One region of the Micromonospora sp. LOL_021 genome, then DNA from elsewhere that is predicted to be linked to it. Evidence: riboswitches for the same ligand, from Rfam matches in the RefSeq annotation. Region 1 holds a riboswitch; the other holds the start of a gene.
The links. Region 1 has a riboswitch for cobalamin ahead of ACFHWT_RS14435 (VWA domain-containing protein). Riboswitches for the same ligand answer to the same signal wherever they lie in the genome.
Positions count from the first base shown of each region.

Region 1 (10,091 bases):
ACCTCGAACGCCTTCTACTCCTGCGTGGACGTCCAGATCGGCGACGGGCCCGGCCCGTCGCCGACCCCGCCACCACCGCCGTCGCCCACTCCGCCCCCGCCACCGCCGACCACCGCGCCCCCGACCACCGCGCCACCCGGCCAGCCCGGTGGCACCTGGGCCGCCGGAACCACGTACCAGGTCGGTGCCGTCGTCAGCTACGCCGGCGCCGACTACCGGTGCCGGCAGGCCCACACCGCACTCGCCGGCTGGGAACCGCCGGACGTACCGGCGCTGTGGCAACGGCTCTGACCGGCCGGTGCAAGATGTACAGCTGTCACAGTCGCCCCCGCTCGGCCGGCCGTTCTGGCGATTCTGGAGCGCCGCCACCCTCGCCAACATCGGCGACGGGATCCGGGCCGCCGCGTTCCCGCTGCTGGCCCTGTCCCTGACCGGGGATCCGCTCGGGCTGGCCGTCGTCGCCACCGCGCAGACCCTGCCCTGGCTCGTCGCCGGGCTAGCCGCCGGTGCGCTCGCCGACCGGGTCGCCCCCCGTCCGCTGCTCGCCGGCGATCTCGGTGTTGGTGCGGCCACGGGCGACGGCGATGAGCACCTGCTCCTCACGGTCGGTCAACGGGTCGAGCGGCGGCGGGTTGGTGATGACGACCACGGCGAGCGGGTCGGCGACGCCGGGGCCGGCGAGGCGACGGGTGGCCTCGATGCCGTCCACATCGGGCATCCGGATGTCGAACAGGCACACGTCGGGGCGTAACCGGTGGGCGAATTCGACCGCCCGTCGGCCGTCGGCCGCCTCGCCGACGACCTCGATGCCGGGCTGGGCGTCGAGGATCATCGTCAGCCCGGTCCGGACGATCTCCTGATCGTCGGCGACGACCACCCGGATGGTCACGTCCCGGCCCGGCCGGCCGGGGCCTGGCGGGGCAGGGCCACTGCGACGGTCCAGCGATCCTGGCTCGGTCCGGCGTCGCAGGTGCCGCCGAGCAGGGCCGCCCGCTCGGTCATGCCGACGATGCCGAACCCGCCGCTGACGGCGGGCCGCGCCGTGCTGCTGTCGCCGTCGTCACTGACCCGCAGCCGTACCGTGTCGGCGTCGATGTCGACGCGGACCTCGATCCGGGTGGCGTGCCGGGCGTGCCGGCGGGCGTTGGTCACCGACTCCTGGGCCAGCCGGTAGACCGCGGTCGCGACGGTCGACGGGATGTCGTCGAGGTCGCCGTGCAGGGTGACGTCGACGACCAGTCCGGGCTGCGCCCGGCTGGCGAGTCGGGCGACGTCGCCGATTCCGGGGTTCGGGGTGAGGTCCGCCTGGCCGACTTGGCCTGGTCGAGTTCGCGGGCCCACAGCGTCGCCCGGTACCGCAGGGCGGTGGCCACGGCCATCGCGGCGGACACCACCACCGTCCCGCCGACCACGTCGGCGAGGCCGAGGTGACCCGCCGCCGACAGGCCCATCTTGGCCAGAATGATCGCCGTACCGGCCAGGATCTGCCGGCCGGAACCCCAGCGGTACAGCGCGTACGGCAGGGTCAGCAGGTAGACACCGGTGACCAGCTCCGGTTCGTGGCCGGCCAGCAGCGCGGCCACGGCGGTGACCGGGAAGGCCACGGCGACCATCAGCAGAGGCCTGGTCCGGCGCCGCAACAGCGTCGGCGCCAACACGAGGGCGACGATCAACGAGTACGCGGGCGACACCAGGTCGGTGCGCAGCAGCCCTTCGACGGTCGCCGCGACCCAGACCGCGCCGAGCAGCACCCAGTCCCGCCAGACCCGCGTCGGCGGGTCGGCGACGCGGGGCTCGGCCCACACCGACCGCAGCAGCGCACGCACACCGCGATCGCAGCGGACCGCGGCGGCGTACCGGCCACAAGTACGACGATCGGCCCCGTCCAACGGCGGGGTCGACGCCGGCCCGCGCGGCGATGACCGCTCGCCGAGCCGCCGGGACGATCGAGCCATGTCCACACCCGTACCGGATCCACGGTCGATGCCCCAGCCCACCGCCCGCACCGTCGCCCGCCGTTGCGCCCCCGCCAACTGGCTGATCCCCACCGGGCTGGTGCTGCTCAGCCTGGTGCCGGTGGTCGCCGGCAGCCTGCGACTGGCCGAGCTGGTCGGCGGGCCGCCCATCGTGCCCGACGGCGACCGGGTCGCCGCTGCCCCGGTGGCGCTGGTGACGCACATCGTCAGCGTCACCGTTTTCAGCCTCGTCGGCGCGTTCCAGTTCGCGCCGGGTCTGCGGCGACGCCACCGGGCCTGGCACCGGGCCGCCGGGCGGGTACTGGTGACCTGTGGGTTGCTCACCGCCGGGACCGGCCTGTGGCTGACCCTTTTCCTGCCGCCGGCGGCGGTCGACAGCGAGCTGCTGGTCGCCATCCGGGTGGTGGTGAGTGTGGCGATGGCGACGTGCGTCGGGGTGGTTTCCGCGCGGTCCGGCGCCGCGACTTCGCCGCGCACCGGGCCTGGATGATCCGGGGGTACGCGATCGGGATGGGGGCAGGCACCCAGTTCTTCACCCAGCTGGCCTGGCTTGCCGTGGTCGGCCCGGTGACGGCGTCGGGCCGGACCGGCACCATGGCCGCCGGTTGGCTGATCAACGTGGTGGTGGCGGAGTGGGTCGTCCGGCGTCGCGTCGCCGGCCCTCGCCGACGACGCGACGCGGTACGGGTCAGCGGATCCGCTCGACCACGACCCGCCGGATGACGAACTTGCCCGGTTCCCGGACCTGTTCGAACGCCGCGTCGTTGAGCAGGACGCAGCTACCCGACGGGCTGGTCACGGTGACGGTGATGCTCCGGTCGTTGTCGAGGTTGGTCACCTTGAGCACGGTGCCGATGGGAAAGGTGCCGCTGGAGGCGGCCGGGGCGGCGTCCTCGTTGAACAGGGTGACCGTCGATCCCGCGCAGACGACCTCGCCGGGTGCCCCGGTGTCCGGTGCGGCGGCGTCGCCCGTACCGTCGGGCTGCTCCGGCGCGGGCGTTGCGACCGGCACGGCGGCGCCGACGCCCACGTCGGCCGTGCAGCCGGCGGCGGCCCGCCGCTGCTCGATCAGGTCGACCACGGCCTGCCGGTTGGCGATCCGGTCGTTGGACAGGGCGTCCGGGTTGGCCCGCTGCTCGGCGATGAAGGTCAAGTTGTTCCGCAGTGCGGCGTCGAGGCCGTCGCAGTTCTCCCCGGCGTTGCCGAGCCCGGTGCCGACGGCCAGTCCGCCGCCGAGCAGGGCTGCCGCCGCCACCCCGACGAAGACCTTGCGCGCCCGCCCACTCCTGATATCCCAACCGTACATGCACCACTCCTCTCGGTAGCCGCTGCCCGAACGCAGCTACCGGGCCATACGTGCGTGGATGGTCGACGGATCTGTCCGGAACCTCAAGTTTCTATTAAGGATCCTCACAGAAATCGCAGACAGTCAGATCCCCCCACCCAACCGGGGCATCGGTGGGTCGGCGCCGATGACCGTGACTGGTCACGGCGCGGCCGTGGCCTACCGGGCCGCCGGGGCGCGGACCACCAGACGATCCAGCAGTTCGCGGCTGGCGGCGGCGACGGCCGCCACGGCGGCGTCGAACGCCTCCGCGTTGTGGGCGGCCGGTTGCCGGAAACCGGAGATCTTCCGGACATACTGCAGCGCGGCGGCCTCGATGTCGGCGTCGGTCACATCGACGGTGTACGGCTCGCGGAGCGTCTTGATGCTTCGGCACATGCGCTCCATACTGCCGCAGCCCGCGTCGGCAGGCGGCCCGAGCCCGGCCGGACGATCCAGGCCGACTTGACGAACCAAGCTAACGACATTAGCTTAAACGTTATGACATGTAGCCAGCCGACGCGATCCGGCAGCCGACGTGCCTAGAGCGGGGCTCACCCGGGACGGCCTGGTCGACGCCGCGATCGCCCTCATCGATGAGCAAGGACTCGACGCGCTGTCGCTCAACGCGGTGGCCGGTCGGGTCGGGGTCGCCACACCGTCGCTCTACAAGCACGTCACCGGAGGCCTCACCGAGCTGCGGGCGCTCATCGGTGCCCGGCTCGTCGGTGAGTTCGCCGACGAACTCACCCGCCACACCCTCGGCCTCAGCCGGGACGCGGCCGTCGCCGCCCTGATGCGCGCCAGCCGGGACTACGTCCGCCGGCATCCTGCCCGGTGGGCGGCGATGCCCGCCGACCCGATCCGCGACCCGGTGACCGTCGCCGAAGGAACCAGGCTATTGGAGGTGTTCCTGGCCGTGCTGCGCGGCTACGGACTCCAGCGGTCGGCGGCGGTGCACGCCACCCGCTGCCTACGAGCGATGATGTACGGCTTCGTCTGCCTGGAAATCGACGGCGGCTTCGGCCTGCCCGAGGACGTGACGGAGAGCTACGAACGGCTGATCGCCATGTTCACCGCCAGCCTGCCGCGGGACTGACACCGCCCGCCGCGCGGCCGTGACCAGCCGGGTCGCGATCAGCGGCCGGGCCGCCCAGTGCAGGTGCAGATACGACGCGTGCACGCCACCGGCGACGAAACCCTCCGGTGCCGCGCCACGCCACCCCCAGGCCGGTGCCGCGCCGGCCCGCGGTGTCACCTCGGTACGGTGGAACTCGTGGCCGGTCAGCCGGGCCCCCTCCGGCGCCAGCACACTGTCGGACAGCGCCACCGCGTCGCGGTAGCCGAGCGTCAACCGGGACGTCATTCGCGCGTCCGCCGGCAGCACCCCGCACATCGGTGCCTCGTCGAGGGTGCGGCACAGCCACAGCAGACCGGCGCACTCGGCGACGATCGGCGCACCGGCGGCCGCCAACGCCGCCACCTGCCGCCGCAGCCCGGCGTTCGCGGCCAGCTCTGCGGCGTACACCTCGGGAAAGCCGCCGCCGACGACCAACGCTGCGGTCGCCGCGGGCAGCCCCTCGTCGTGGACCGGATCGACGGTCCGTACCTCCGCGCCGGCGGCCGTCAGCAGCTCGACGGTCTCCGGATAGCCGAAGCTGAACGCCGGTCCACCGGCGACGGCGACCACCGGCCGGTCACCGCTCGCCGCTCCTGGCGCGTCCTCGCCGGGACCGGCGTCCGACTGCCGCACGGCGGCCGCCGGCGACCAGGGTCCGACTGTCAGCGGGGGCACGGCACCCGCCACCGCCGCCACCGCGGCGAGATCCACCGACTCGGCGATGAGCTCCGCCAGCGACCCGACCGCCGTACGCGCCTCGACGGCGCGTTCCACCGCCGGCACCAGACCCAGATGCCGCGACGGGGTGTCGACCGACGGATGCCGACGCAGCACCCCGAGTACCGGGGCGCCGACCTCCTCACAGGCGTCCCGCAGCACCTGCTCGTGCCGGTCGGAGCCGACCCGGTTGAGGATCACCCCGGCGATGTGGATCTGACCGAACGACCGGAACCCGTGCACCAGTGCGGCGATCGACCGGCTCTGCCCGGCCGCGTCGACGACCAGCAGCACCGGGGCGGCCAGCAGCGCTGCGACCTGGGCGGTGGAGCCGATGTCGGCGCCGCCGACTCGGCCGTCGTAGAGCCCCATCACGCCCTCGATGACCGCGAGGTCGGCCCCAGCGGCGCCGTGGGCGAACAGTGGCGCGACGCGCTCCTCACCGACCAGCACCGGGTCCAGGTTGCGGCCGGGCCGGCCGGCGGCGAGCGCGTGGTAGCCGGGGTCGATGTAGTCCGGGCCGACTTTGAAGCCGGCGACCCGGACACCCCGGGCCGCGTAGGCGGCGAGCAGGCCGGTGGCCACCGTGGTCTTGCCGTGCCCGGAGCCGGGTGCGGCGATCACCACCCGGGGTACGGCTACCACTCGATGCCCTGCTGGCCCTTGCGGCCGGCGTCCATCGGATGCTTGACCTTGGTCATCTCGGTCACCAGGTCGGCGAGGTCGATCAACTCCGGGGCGGCGTCCCGGCCGGTGACCACCACGTGCTGACTGCCGGGCCGGTCCCGCAGCACCGACACCACCTCCGCGACGTCGATCCAGCCCCACTTGATCGGGTAGGTGAATTCGTCCAGCACGTAGAATCGGTACGCCTCGGCGGCCAGATCTCGGCGAATCTGGGCCCAGCCCTCGGCGGCTTCGGCGGCGTGATCACGCTCGGTGCCCGGGCGCTGAATCCAGGACCAGCCTTCCCCCATCTTGTGCCAGGTGACCGGGGCACCCCGGCCGGACTCGCCGAGGGTACGCAGGGCCGCCTCCTCACCGACCTTCCACTTCGGCGACTTGACGAACTGGTAGACGACCACCGGCCAGCCGGCCGACCAGGCCCGCAACGCCATCCCGAAGGCCGCGGTCGACTTGCCCTTACCTGGTCCGGTGTGCACCGCGAGCACCGGCTGACGGCGCCGGGCCCGGGTGGTCAGCCCGTCGTCGGGGACGTGTTCCGGTCTGCCCTGTGGCATCAGGCGGCCCTCCCGGCGGCGAGGCCGGCCCGGCTCGGGGCGCCGGCCCGGTTCGTCGCGATCGCCCGGGTGACGGCGCCCGGCTGCGGCACCACCGCCGACAGCGCCTCCAGCGGCAGCCATTCGGCGTCGAAGCCGGTGGCGAGCCGCCGGGCCAGGCCCAGTCGCACCGGACCGGACTCGCAGTCGAGCACCACCATCGCGGTGCCGGCGAGCAGCGGCGCCAGGGCTATCGGATCCGGCCCGCTGGTCGACCGCCCGTCGGTGACCAGCAGCACCAGCGGCCGGCGACGTGGGTCGCGGCGGCGCTCGGCGGCGACGGTGGCCGCGGCGGCCCGTAGCCCGGCGGCGATCGGGGTACGGCCACCGGTGCGCAGCTGCGCGAGCTTGGCGACGGCCACCTCGTGGCTGCTGGTCGGCGGCAGCACCACGTCGGCGGCGGCACCCCGGAAGGTAATCATCCCGATCCGGTCCCGCCGGTGGTAGGCGTCGCGCAGCAGCGACAGCACGGCGGTCTTGACCACGGTCATTCGCTGCCGGGCCGCCATCGACCCGGAGGCGTCGACCACGAACAGGATCAGGTTCGCCTCCTGGCCGACGTAGCGGGCCTGGCGCAGGTCGGCGGGGGTGATCCGGCGGGCGCCCCGGGACGCGGCGGCGCGCACCGTGGCCGGTAGATGCACCGTCGACGGCCGTCCGGTCGGTGATCCGGCACCGACCACTCGGCCCCGGTCGGCGTGGGCCGCCGAACGTCGGCCGGGCGTCGCGCCGGCACCGAGCCCGGGTAGGCGCAGTGTCCGGGGCCGGTACGCGGGCCCGGCCGCCGCCGGAGCCGGACCGTCCGGCGGTACGCCGTCCGGCTGCTCGGCACCGGCCGCCGGCCCACCGGCGTCCGGCGTAGCTGGCTCGGAAAGCGGGCCGCCGTCGGACTCGGGCGGGCCGGGTGACGGGCCGCCGTCCGGTGGTGGCGGACCCTGCGGCAGGCCGCCGTCCGGTGGTGGCGGACCCGGCGGGAGCGGAGGGTCGGGGTCGTCGTCGCTGCACTCGTCACGCAGCACCTCGTCGAGGCGCTGCTCGTCAGCGCCGGGCGGGTCGAGCGGGTCACGGCGCCGCCGGTGCGGCAGCGCCAGCCTGGCCGCGTCGGCGACCTCGGCGGCGGTGACCGCCGTCTGACCGCGCCAGGCGGCCAGCGCGACGGCGGCGCGGGCCATCACGATGTCGGCCCGCATACCGTCCACCTGGTACGCCAGGCAGATCCGGGCGATCCGGTCGATCTCGGCATCGGGCAGCGTGACCGCGGGCAGGGCCGCCCGCGCGTCGCGTACCCGCAGTGCGAGCTGGTTGTCGGCGGACCGCCAGCGGTCCGCGAACGCCACCGGGTCGGTCTCGTACGCGAGCCGCCGGCGCACCACCTCGGCCCGGTCGGCCACCTCGGTCGGCGCGGCCACCGACACCATCAGCCCGAAGCGGTCCAGCAACTGTGGACGCGGCTCGCCCTCCTCCGGGTTCATCGTGCCGACCAGCAGGAACCGGGCGGCGTGGCTGACCGACACCCCGTCGCGTTCGACGTGCGCCCGGCCCATCGCCGCCGCGTCCAGCAGCAGGTCCACCAGATGGTCCGGCAACAGGTTGACCTCATCGACGTAGAGCAGGCCCCGGTGCGCGGCGGCGAGCAGCCCCGGCTCGTACGCCTTCACGCCGGCGCTGAGCACCCGCTGAATGTCGAGGGTGCCGACGACCCGGTCCTCAGTGGCGCCGACCGGCAACTCGACCAGGGCGGCCGGGCCGCCGCGTGCGGTCACCGGCGCGGTGTGCGGCCCGTCCGGGCAGATTGGGTCCGGGGCCGCCGGGTCGCAGCCGAACCGGCAGCCGAGCACCCGGTCGACCTCCGGTAGCAGCCCGGCCAGCGCGCGGACGATCGTCGACTTTGCAGTGCCCTTCTCACCCCGGATGAGCACTCCGCCGATGCCGGGGTGCACCGCGGCGAGCAACAGTGCCTGCCGCAGGTCGGGCAGGCCGACGACGGCGGTGAACGGGTACGGCGTCATGGCAGGGGCCGACAGGTGTGCATGGTGAATCCCTCCCGCGGGTGTCCACGCCCGCGTACCGGTGGACCAGCGAGCGGCCGGAGTCTCCTGGCTGCCGGATCGACATCGCGTCCCGAGCCTTCCCGCCATCGGGGCAGTGGCTGTCTCATGGGGATGCGACTCACCGGTCACAGTGGCGGGACCGCCCCGGATTCGCACCGGGTTCCTCCGCGCACCGCTCGTGCCGGTCATGCTCCCCCACCGAAGGTCCACCGTCAATGTGGCGCCGGTCCCGGTACCTGCCACGGCCGCAGCCATTGCCCGGGCGGTCACGACGGCGGTACGCTGCGCAGGCCACGGTGTTCGGGAAGCCGGTGTGAGTCCGGCGTGGTCCTCGCCACTGTGACCGGGAAGTGTCCGTTCCACCAAGCCACTGGGCCGACGACGTCCGGGAAGGCGGGACGGCCGCGACGATCCGGGAGCCAGGAGACCGGCCGTGGCATGCACCGCATCGCCACGAGGCATGGACGAGAGGATTTCCTGGCATGACTGCACCTTCTGTCGGCGGAGACGTCACCACCACCGCCATCCGCGTACCGCTCGTCGGTTGGTTGCTGGCCGCCGTCGCGGCGGTCGTCATCTACCTGGTCGCGCAGGACAACGGGCTGGTGCTGGCCGGTGCCGCCGAGTTCGTGCACGAGTTCACCCACGACGGCCGGCACGCCCTCGGCGTCCCGTGCCACTGAGCGGGGGTCAGCTCCGTGAGCACCTACCCGTTCAGCACGGTGCTGAGCCGCGGCCTGCTCGCCGGTGCGGCCGCCGGCGTGACGGGCGCGGTGGCGGCCCTGCTGATCGTCGAACCGCAGATCGAGTCTGCGCTGGTCGTCGAGGAGGCCCGCGCGGCGACCGGGACGGCCGGACACAGCCACGACGAGGAGTTGGTCGGTCGGGCCATGCAGGTCTTCGGTGGGCTGGTCGCCACCGTCGCGGTGGCGCTGTGCCTGGCGTTGATCGTCGCCGTGGTCTTCGCGGCGACCCGGCACCTGCTGCCCGGCCGTGACGACTTCCGCCGGGTGGGGCTGCTCGCCGGGCTCGGCTTCGTCGTGGTGGCGCTGCTACCGGCGATCCACTTCCCGGCCAACCCGCCGGGTGTCGGCGACCCGGACACCGTCAACCAACGCACCGGACAGTACCTGTCGTTCATCATCGCCGCAGCCGCCGTCAGCTGGCTGGCGCTGCTGGCCCACCGACGGCTGGCCGGCTGGGCGCGGCCGGCACCCTACCGGACGGTGGTCGCGGCGGCGCTGGCCGTCGTCGGGTACGCCCTGCTGCTGGCGCTCTGGCCGGCCACCGGGGTCGACGTGCCCGCCGACATCCCGGCGGCGCTGCTGTGGGAGTTCCGACTCGCCTCGCTGGCGCAGCTCGCCACGATGTGGACGGTCCTCGGGGTGGTGTTCGGACTGCTGCTCACCCCGGCCCGGACCGGTGATCGGCGGACCACGCTCGCCAACGTCGCGTGACGGCGGAGGACGGCGCGGCGGGCGCGGCACCCAGGCACTCCGTCCGGGTGACCGTCTGCCGGGGCTGCTGTTGCGGCACCCGCCGCAAACACCCGGACGTCGACCACGACCGGCAGCTCGACGTCCTGCGCGCCGCCGGGTCGGTACGGGTGTCCGACTGCCTCAA
Region 1 is NZ_JBHMIN010000018.1:75,570-85,660, reverse strand. Features, by position in the region: gene ACFHWT_RS14495 (lytic polysaccharide monooxygenase) at 1-291, shown strand, start outside; partial or broken gene ACFHWT_RS14490 (MFS transporter) at 299-547, shown strand; gene ACFHWT_RS14485 (response regulator transcription factor) at 497-889, opposite strand; gene ACFHWT_RS14480 (sensor histidine kinase) at 886-1,152, opposite strand; gene ACFHWT_RS14475 (hypothetical protein) at 1,149-1,826, opposite strand; gene ACFHWT_RS14470 (DUF2306 domain-containing protein) at 1,954-2,466, shown strand; gene ACFHWT_RS14465 (hypothetical protein) at 2,463-2,699, shown strand; gene ACFHWT_RS14460 (hypothetical protein) at 2,665-3,282, opposite strand; gene ACFHWT_RS14455 (DUF2277 family protein) at 3,481-3,699, opposite strand; partial or broken gene ACFHWT_RS14450 (TetR/AcrR family transcriptional regulator) at 3,839-4,315, shown strand; gene ACFHWT_RS14445 (cobyrinate a,c-diamide synthase) at 4,274-5,782, opposite strand; gene cobO (cob(I)yrinic acid a,c-diamide adenosyltransferase) at 5,776-6,378, opposite strand; gene ACFHWT_RS14435 (VWA domain-containing protein) at 6,378-8,426, opposite strand; cobalamin riboswitch at 8,507-8,634, opposite strand; cobalamin riboswitch at 8,746-8,919, shown strand; gene ACFHWT_RS14430 (CbtB domain-containing protein) at 8,951-9,151, shown strand; gene ACFHWT_RS14425 (CbtA family protein) at 9,167-9,925, shown strand; gene ACFHWT_RS14420 (hypothetical protein) at 9,973-10,091, shown strand, end outside.

Region 2 (10,091 bases), on a different contig from region 1:
AGAAGCTCTACGCCGAGGCTGGCATCGACGGTCCGCCGGAAACCACCGAGGAGTGGGCGGAGCAGATCGCCAAGCTCACCAAGCGGGACGCCGACGGCACGATCACCCAGCTCGGCTACGCCAACGCCGAGATCAACACATCGTTCACCACGCTCGGGTTCATGTTCGGCGGCGCCTGGGACGACCAGTCCGGCCGGCCCACCCCGGCCGACCCCGGCAACGTCGCCGGCCTGGAGTTCTACACCGAGAACATCCCCGGCACGTACGGCGTGGCGGAAGTCCGTGACTTCACCTCCGGCTTCGGCGAGTACGCCTCCGCGCAGAACCCGTTCTACGTCGACAAGGTGGCCACCATCATCGACGGCGAGTGGCAGTCGGTGTTCATCGACCAGTACGCGCCCAACCTGGACTGGGGCGTTGCCCCGCTGCCGTACCCGGCGGCGCAGCCGGAGCTCGCCGGCACCACCCAGGTCACCACCAGCACCCTGTTCATCCCGCGCAACGCCAAGCACCCCGAGGAGGCGTGGGAGTTCATGAAGTACCTGCTCTCCGAGGACGCCATGGTCCGGTTCACCCTGGCGCTGGGCAACCTGCCGGCCCGGATCTCGCTGCTCGACGACCCGCGCTACGACACCCTGCCGCAGTTCTCGACCTGGCTGGACGCCCTGCGCAGCCCGAACGCCCAGTCGCTGGCCAGCACGCCGTGGTCCGCCGAGTACACCAGCGACCTCGGTCAGGCCTTCGACGACATCGCCCAGCAACGCACGTCGCCCGCCGAGGGACTCGCCGACGTGGCGGACAAGGCCAGCTCCTATGCCCCGTAGGTCCACGACCTCGCGACGCCAGCTCCGGTTGGGGCTGGCGTTCGCGAGCCCCTGGCTGGTCGGCTTCGTGGTGCTGATCCTCGGACCGATCGTCGCGTCCGGGTACTACAGCTTCACCGACTTCAATCTGTTCCAGCCGCCGACCTTCGTCGGCGTCGACAACTACCGCACCATGGTCGGCGACGAGCGGTTCACCAAGGCACTGTTCAACACGCTGTACCTGACCGTGTTCGGCGTACCGCTCGCGCTGGCGCTGTCGCTGGGGTTCGCCCTGGCGCTCAATTCACGGGTACGCGGCCTGCCGCTGTACCGGGCCATCGTCTACCTGCCGACGATCATCCCGATCGTGGTCAGCGTCTACGTCTGGCGTTGGCTGCTCAACGCCCAGTACGGCTACTTCAACCGGATCCTCGGCCTGCTGCACCTGCCGCAGCCGAACTGGCTGGCGGACCCGACGTTCACGAAGCCGGCGATCATTCTGATCGGGCTGTGGATGGTCGGCGGTACGACCGTCATCTACCTGGCCGCGCTCAAGGACGTGCCGAGCGAGACCTACGAGGCGGCGCTGGTCGACGGGGCCGGCCCGTGGCAGCGGTTCCGCGCGGTGACCTGGCCGGCGATCAGCCCGGTGACCCTCTTCCAGCTGATCGTCGGGCTGATCACCAGTCTGCAGCTGTTCACCCAGCCGTACCTGCTGGCGCAGACCCGGCTCAACGCGGCCGCCGGCGGCCCCGACGACTCCCTGCTGACCTACGGGATGTACGTGTACCAGAACGCGTTCGTGTTCCTGAAGATGGGCTACGCGTCGGCGCTGGCCTGGGTGCTGTTCCTCGTCACGCTCGCGGTCACCGCGGTCCTGATGCTCACCTCGCGGCGATGGGTTCACTATGGATAGAAAAGCGCGGTTCGCCGGTCGTCACGCGCTCGTCTGGGCGATCGCGCTCGGCATGCTGTTCCCGTTCGTCGTCATGATCGGCACCGCACTGAAACCGCCCACCGAGATCTTCTCGCTGCCGCCGCGGGTGCTACCTGAGCAGTGGGAGTTCGGCAACTTCGAGGCGGCCCTGTCGGCGATGCCGTTCTGGCGCTACCTCGGCAACACCCTGCTGGTCTCCGGGCTCTGCGTCGTCGGCAGCCTGGTGTCCTGCCCGCTGGTGGCGTACTCCCTGGCGAAGCTGCACTGGCCCGGACGTGGCCTGATGCTGGCGCTCGTCCTCGGCTCGATGATGCTGCCGCCGCAGGTGACCCTCGTCCCGCTGTACCTGCTGTGGAACAAGCTCGGCCTGGTCGGCACCTACTTCCCGTTGATCGTGCCGAGCTTCTTCGGCATCCCGTTCTTCATCTTCATGCTGCGCCAGTTCCTCGTCGGGATTCCGGACGAACTGCTCGACGCGGCGCGGCTCGACGGCGCCTCGGAGTTCCGGGTCTACTGGCGGATCGTGCTTCCGCTGGCCCGGCCGGCGCTAGCCACCGTGGCGGTGTTCCAGTTCGTCTGGACCTGGACCGACTTTCTCAATCCACTCATCTACCTCAGCGACAGCAGCCAGTACACGCTGTCGGTCGGGCTGTACGCGTTCTTCTCCGAGCACGGCGTTGACTGGGGCCCGTTGATGGCGGCCAGCGTCATGTTCACCCTCCCCGCCTTGATCATTTTCCTGCTCGGGCAGCGGTACTTCGTCGAGGGCATCGCGACGAAGGGACTGAAGTGACCGCAGCCGCACCAACCGCGAAAGGAACGTCCATGCCGTACCAGGCGATCAGCGGCACCTTCCTCGACGAGATCAGCGTCGACATCCCGTCCCAGAACTGGGGCGAGCGGGAATGGGCCCGCGAGTTCGACACCTTCGTCGAAGCCGGGATCGACACCATCGTGCTCATCCGGCTCGGCCTGGGCGAGCGGCTGGCCTGTCCGAGCCGGGCGGTTACCGACCGGCTGCCCGCACTGCCGGTCCACGTCGACCTGGTCCAGCTCTTCCTCGACCTTGCCGCCAAACGCAACATCGACTTCTTCCTCGGTCTCTACGACTCGCACTACCACTGGTACCGCTACGACTGGCGGACCGAGGTCGACCTCAACCTCGCCGTCATCGACGAGATGTGGCAGCGGTACGGCGGGTCACCAGCGCTGCGCGGCTGGTACCTGCCGCACGAGACCACCGACACCAGTCTGCGGATCCTCGACATCAACACCACCCTCGCGGCCCGGCTGCGCGAGATCAGCGACCTGCCCGTCCTGGTGTCGCCGTTCTTCCACGGCCGCGCCGACATGGCCACCAGCACCGATCCCCGGCAGCGGCCCCGCTCGCCCGAGGAGCACGTGCGGATCTGGGAGGAGATCTTCCAGCGGTACGCCGGACTCGTCGACTGCTGCGCGTTCCAGGACGGCACCGTGGAGCTGGCCCGCTCGGCCGAGTACTTCGCCGCGACCGCCGAGGCGGCGCGCCGGCACGGCATCGCCTCCTGGGCCAACATCGAGACCTTCGACCGGGACATGCCGATCCGGTTCCCGCCGACCGACTGGCGCAAGCTGGCGCACAAGCTCGACGCGGTCCAACCGTACGTGGAGAAAATCATCACCTTCGAGTTCTCCCACTTCCTCAGCCCCAACTCGGTGTGGCCGGCGGCCCGCAACCTCTACGACCGCTACGGCGAGTTTCTCACCTCCCGGGGTGCCCGATGATCCCGTCGCAAGACCCGGTGACCCCGCCGCACGACCCGGCGGCGCCTCCGCAGGACCCGGCCGCCCCGCGGCTGGACCCGGTGGCGGCGATCGTCGGCGGCCTGGTGGTCTCCTGTCAGGCCCCCGAGGGGCATCCGCTGCGGGTACCGTCGGTCATCGCCCGGCTCGCCGAGTGCGCCGCCCTCGGTGGTGCCGCCGCCGTACGGGTCAACCACCCCGACGACGTACGGGCGGTGAAGTCCGCCGTGGACCTTCCGGTGATCGCGCTGCACAAGGAGCGGGCCGCCGACCGCGACCTGATCACCCCACGCTGGGAGCTGGTCGAGGCGCTCGCCGCCGCCGGTGCCGACGTCGTCGCCGTCGAGGCCACCGGACGGGGCGAGCTGCCGGTTGACGCCCTGGTCGCCCGCGTCCACGGGCAGCTCGGCCTGCCCGTGATGGCCGACGTGGCAACCGTCGACCAGGGCACCGCCGCCTGGGCGGCCGGCGCGGACCTGGTGGCCACCACACTGTCCGGGTACACCCCGGACAGCCCACGGCAGGAGGCTCCCGATCTCGACCTCGTCGCGGCGCTCACCGCCGCCGGGGTCCGGACCGTCGCCGAGGGTCGGTTCGCCACCCCCGACCAGGTGCGTGCCGCGTTCGCCGCAGGGGCGTACGCGACGGTCGTCGGAACCGCGATCACCGACCCGGTCGCGTTGACCCGGGGCCTCGCCGCAGCCGCTCCACGCCCGACCGGCCCGGCCGGTGCCGCCAGCGCAGACAGTTCGGCCAGCCTGGCTGGGCAGCACTGATGGCGGCAGCCATGGCCGGCACCGACGGCCCGGTCACCATCGGTGTCGACATCGGAGGCACGAAGATCGCCGCCGCGCTCGTCGGCGTCGACGGCGCTGTCGGCCCACTGCGCCGGGTGCCGACGCCGGCCGCCGAGGGCGCCGCCGCGGTACTCGCCGCCGCGATCGATTTGGCCCGTCAGGTCGGGCGGGACGCGGCTGGGACCCCGGTCGCCTGCGGGGTCGGCACCGCTGGCGCCGTCGACCCGGCGGGTCGGGTCACCCACGCCACCGACACCCTGCCCGGCTGGCGGGGCACCGACGTGCGGGCAGCGTTCACCGCCGCCCTCGGCCTGCCGGTCGTGGTGTGCAACGACGTACACGCGATGGCCGCCGGTGAGGCATGGTGCGGCGCCGCCGCCGACGCCCGGGACGCGCTCGTCGTCGCCGCCGGCACCGGCATCGGCGGCGCGATCGTGGTCGGCGGCGACGTGGTGGTGGGCCGGCACGGGTTCGCCGGCAGCGTCGGGCATCTGCCGGCCGCCCGGCACCTCGGCCGACGTTGCGGTTGCGGCGCGGTCGACCACGTCGAGGCGTACGCGGCCGGCCCGGCGATCGCCGCCGAGTACGCGGCCCGGACCGGTCGCGGCGCGGCACCGCCCCTGGAGGAGGTCGCGGCGGCGGCTGCCGGCGGTGATCCGGTGGCGGTCGAGGTGACCGACCTGGCCGCCCGGGTGCTGGGCGAAGGGCTGGCAACCGCCGCCAACCTGCTCGATCCCGAGGTGGTCGTCCTCGGCGGTGGCGTCGTCGGACTCGGCGACCGGTTCGTCGCCGACGTGCGCGCCGCGCTGCACGCGGCGGCGCTGCCCGGGATCGACCGGCTGCCGGTGCGTACCGCCCGGCTCGGCAACGCCGCAGTGCTGGCCGGCGCCGCGCTACTCGCCGGCCGGGTCCGCACCGGCCGGATCAGCGCCGGCCGAGGTCGATGACGGGCTCGGCGCCACCTCCTCCGCTGGTCGCCGCGTCGCCCCCGCTGGCACCGGTCGGCCGGTCCGATCGTCGACCCGGATTGAGCCACAGCGAACCGATCGCCAGGATCAGCAACAGGTGTACGGCGGATTCGCCGCCTCCCTTATGGATCCAGCCCTGCCAGCCCGGCATGACGCCCAGCAGCAGTTCGCGCTGCGCGTCGATGTCCGGTGCGATGACGAACGACAGGGCGATCAGCGCCACGGTCGACACGCTGAAGCCGACGACCAGGCCCACCCGGCACCGTCGGGGCCGTCGCCGGGGTCCGACGGTCAGCGCCCAGACGGCCAGGCTGCTCACCGCCGCGATCCCGAGCATCGGCAGGTACGGCGTACCGGGCGAGGTGATCCCGGCCAGGGCGTTGTTCAGGTCGAACACCACACCGGCCCGCAGCCCGGTCGCCTGGATGCTGAGCACCCCGACGACGCCGACGAGCAGGGTGCCGAGCACCGCCCCGTACAGACCCCATAGCACGCTTCTCACCCGACGGACCCCTCCTCCTCGTACCCGGTGCGATCCGATGCCGCGACACGCCGAACACAGTATCTGGTGTTGCGTCTTCTGGCTCGCACCCATATATGGTGTACCCCGCAGCTGGTTCGGCCGCCCCTCGGCGGTGGTCGAGGCAAGAGGGAACCCGGTGTGAGTCCGGGACTGCCCCGCAGCGGTGAGTGGGAACGACCGCCGTCACCGAGCACTGGACCCGTGGTGGGTCCGGGAAGCGACGGCCAGTAGGTACGAGCACGACGCCCACGAGTCCGAAGACCTGCCAGCGTGCCGCACGCGTCGCGTGCGGTGGTCGAAGGCCGCGCGGGACGGCCGACGCCGACGACCGGTTCACACCGGCGGAGCAGACCGCCAGGTGGGCGACCGGTGGCGTCCTCCCCGCGTGTCCTCGACCGGTGGACAGGCACGACAAGGGGAACCGATGCAGGTACGCAAGCGCAACGGCGACACCGAACCGGTGGACGTCAACAAGATCGTCAAGGCGGTCGAACACTGGGTCGCCGACCTGACCGAGGTCGACCCGCTGCGGGTGGCGACCCGGACGATCAGCGGACTGTACGACGGGGCGACAACCGCCGAGCTGGACAAGCTGTCCATCCAGACGGCGGCGGAGCTGATCGGCGAGGAGCCGCAGTACTCGAAGCTGGCGGCCCGGCTGCTCGCCGCCTACGTGGACAAGGAGGTCCGCGGCCAGCAGGTGGCCAGCTTCAGCCAGTCGATCCGCTACGCCCACGGACTCGGGCTGATCGCCGACGACACCGCGGCCTTCGTGGCCCGCAACGCCCGCAAACTCGACGACGCCGTCGACGTCGACGGCGACCTGCGCTTCGAGTACTTCGGGCTGCGAACGGTGGCCGACCGCTACCTGCTGCGGCATCCGCAGACCCGGCTGGTGGTGGAGACGCCACAGTACTGGCTGCTGCGGGTGGCGTGCGGGCTGTCCCAGACGCCGGCCGAGGCGATCGACTTCTATCGGCTGATCTCCAGCCTGGCCTATTTGCCCAGCTCACCGACCCTGTTCAACTCGGGCACCCGGCACACCCAGATGTCGTCCTGCTTCCTGGTGGACTCGCCGCGTGACGAGCTCGACTCGATCTACGAGCGTTACCACCAGGTGGCGAAGCTGTCGAAGTTCTCCGGCGGGATCGGCATCTCCTGGTCGCGGATCCGCGGCCGGGGCGCGCTGATCCGGGGCACCAACGGCAAGTCCAACGGCATCGTGCCGTTCCTCAAGACGCTCGACGCCGGGGTCGCGGCGGTCAACCAGGGCGGCCGCCGCAAGGGCGCCGCCTGCGTCTACCTGGAGCCGTGGCACCCGGACGTCGAGGAGTTCCTGGAGCTGCGGGACAACACCGGCGAGGACGCCCGGCGCACCCACAACCTCAACCTGGCCAACTGGATCCCGGACGAGTTCATGCGGCGGGTCGAGGCGGACGCCGACTGGTCGCTGATCGACCCGTCCGACGCACCCGAGCTGCCCGACCTGTATGGCGAGGCGTTCGACGAGGCGTACCGGGCGGCGGAGAAGAAGGCGGTCCGGACGGTCAAGGCCCGCGACCTGTACGGGCGGATGATGCGCACCCTGGCGCAGACCGGCAACGGCTGGATGACGTTCAAGGACGCCGCGAACCGGATGTCCAACCAGACCGGCGAGCCGGGCAACACGATCCACCTGTCCAATCTGTGCACCGAGATCCTCGAGGTCAACAGCGACACCGAGACCGCCGTGTGCAACCTCGGGTCGGTCAACCTCGGCGCGCACGTCACCGCCGACGGCGTCGACTGGGACAAGCTGCGCGCCACGGTCCGTACCGCCGTGGTGTTCCTCGACCGGGTGATCGACATCAACTACTACCCGGCGGCGCAGGCGGCGGCGTCGAACCCGCGCTGGCGACCGGTCGGGCTGGGGCTGATGGGCCTGCAGGACGCGTTCTTCACGCTGCGGCTGCCGTTCGACTCGGCGCCGGCCCGGGAGCTGTCCACCCGCGTCCAGGAGGAGATCTTCCTGACCGCGCTGGAGACCTCCGCCGGGCTCGCCGAACGGTTCGGCCCGCATCCGGCGTACGCCGAGACCCGGGCCGCCCGGGGCGAGCTGCACCCGGACCTGTGGGGTGCCGAGCCGGGCCAGCCCGAGCGGTGGGCCCGGCTGCGGTCGACGATCGCCGCACACGGTCTGCGGAACTCGCTGCTGGTCGCGATCGCGCCGACCGCGACGATCGCCTCGATCGCCGGCTGCTACGAGTGCATCGAGCCGCAGGTGTCCAACCTGTTCAAACGCGAAACCATGTCCGGGGAGTTCCTGCAGATCAACACCTACCTGGTCGGCGAGCTGAAGGCGCGCGGGCTGTGGACGGCGCCGGTCCGGGAGCAGATCAAGCGGGCCGAGGGGTCGGTGCAGGGCCTCACGGACCTGCCCGCCGACGTGCGGGAGCTGTTCCGTACCGCATGGGAGCTGCCGCAACGGGCACTGATCGACCTGGCCGCCGCCCGCGCCCCGTACGTCGACCAGTCGCAGTCGCTGAACCTGTTTCTCAGCGCACCGACCATCGGCAAGCTCTCCTCGATGTACCTGTACGCCTGGAAGTCCGGGCTGAAGACCACCTACTACCTGCGGTCGCGTCCGGCGACCCGGATCCAGCAGGCCACCGTCGGCATCGCACCGGCCGCCACGCCGACCGTCAGGCCGGTCGTCGCGGCCGGCGACGACGAGGCGTTGGCCTGCTCCCTGGAAAACCCCGAAACCTGTGAGGCCTGCCAGTGACCACCGTCTCCGAAACCAGCAACGCCACCGCGACCGCCACCGCCACCAGCAACGCCGCCAGCGACGCCACGACCGGCGCCGGTCGGCGGCAGCTGCTGCTCGACCCCGGCATGGACCTGACCCTGCGGCCGATGCGGTATCCGCAGTTCTTCGACCGGTTCCGGGACGCGATCAAGAACACCTGGACGGTGGAGGAGGTCGACCTGCACTCCGACCTGCCGGACCTGGCCAAACTGTCGCCGGCCGAGCAGCACCTGGTGTCCCGGCTGGTCGCGTTCTTCGCCACCGGCGACACCATCGTCGCGAACAACCTGGTGCTCAACCTCTACCAGCACGTCAACTCCCCGGAGGGCCGGCTCTACCTGTCCCGGCAACTGTTCGAGGAGGCGGTGCACGTCCAGTTCTACCTGAACCTGCTGGACACCTACGTGCCGGACGAGCGGGAGCGGTTCGCGGCGTTCGCGGCGGTGGAGAACATCCCGTCGATCGCCCGTAAGGCCGAGTTCTGCTTCAGATGGATCGACTCCATCTTCGAGTTGCGGGAGCTGCGTACCCGCGCCGACCGGCGGGCCTTCCTGCTCAACCTGATCTGCTTCGCCGCCTGCATCGAGGGGCTGTTCTTCTACGGCGCCTTCGCGTACGTGTACTTCCTGCGTTCCCGGGGTCTGCTGCACGGTCTCGCCTCGGGCACCAACTGGGTGTTCCGCGACGAGTCGATGCACATGGCGTTCGCCTTCGACGTGGTGGACACGGTCCGCGCCGAGGAGCCGGACCTGTTCGACGCCGAGATGCAGCAGCAGGTCAAGGAGATGTTGGCCGAGGCGGTGGAGTGCGAGGTGCAGTTCGCTGCGGACCTGCTCGACCAGGGCGTGTCCGGGATGTCGTTGGCCGACATGCGGGAGTATCTGCAGCACGTCGCCGACCGGCGGCTCGCGGTGCTCGGCATCGAACCGATGTACGGGTCGAAGAACCCGTTCGCGTTCATGGAGCTGCAGGACGTGCAGGAGCTGTCCAACTTCTTCGAGCGGCGGGTGTCGGCGTACCAGGTCGGGGTGACCGGCTCGGTGACCTTCGACGACGACTTCTGACCCGCGTCCCCGCCCGGCCCGCCGCGACCGGCTACCCCGCTGCGGCCGGCTCGGTGACGGCGCGGATCGCCGCCGCCGTGCCCACCGCGATCTCCTCGACCTCGTCGGCGGAGACGACCAGCGGCGGGCCGAGCAGGATCACGTCACCGTCGACGCCGTCGGCGCAGCCGGTTCCGCTGTAGAGCAGCAGACCGGCGTGCCGGGCGGCGGCGACGACCCGTTCGGCGACCCGGGAGGTACGGCCGAACGGCCGCGCGGTCTGCCGGTCGGCTACCAGTTCGACGCCGACCAGCAGACCGCGACCGCGGACGTCCCCGACGTACGGTGAGTCGGCCAGCTCCCGGCGCAGGGCCCGGCGCAGCGACTCGCCGGCCCGCCGGCCGGCCGCGACGAGGTCGCGCTCGCGCAGCACCCGCAGCACCGCCCGGC
Region 2 is NZ_JBHMIN010000065.1:8,822-18,912, forward strand. Features, by position in the region: gene ACFHWT_RS28020 (ABC transporter substrate-binding protein) at 1-824, shown strand, start outside; gene ACFHWT_RS28025 (carbohydrate ABC transporter permease) at 814-1,719, shown strand; gene ACFHWT_RS28030 (carbohydrate ABC transporter permease) at 1,712-2,533, shown strand; gene ACFHWT_RS28035 (DUF4434 domain-containing protein) at 2,566-3,504, shown strand; gene ACFHWT_RS28040 (N-acetylmannosamine-6-phosphate 2-epimerase) at 3,501-4,298, shown strand; gene ACFHWT_RS28045 (ROK family protein) at 4,298-5,266, shown strand; gene ACFHWT_RS28050 (hypothetical protein) at 5,244-5,789, opposite strand; cobalamin riboswitch at 5,885-6,095, shown strand; gene ACFHWT_RS28055 (ribonucleoside-diphosphate reductase subunit alpha) at 6,235-8,574, shown strand; gene ACFHWT_RS28060 (ribonucleotide-diphosphate reductase subunit beta) at 8,571-9,662, shown strand; gene ACFHWT_RS28065 (aspartate aminotransferase family protein) at 9,694-10,091, opposite strand, start outside.
Region 2: it holds a riboswitch for cobalamin, as region 1 does, so the genes downstream of both, ACFHWT_RS28055 (ribonucleoside-diphosphate reductase subunit alpha) here and ACFHWT_RS14435 (VWA domain-containing protein) in region 1, are expected to answer to the same signal.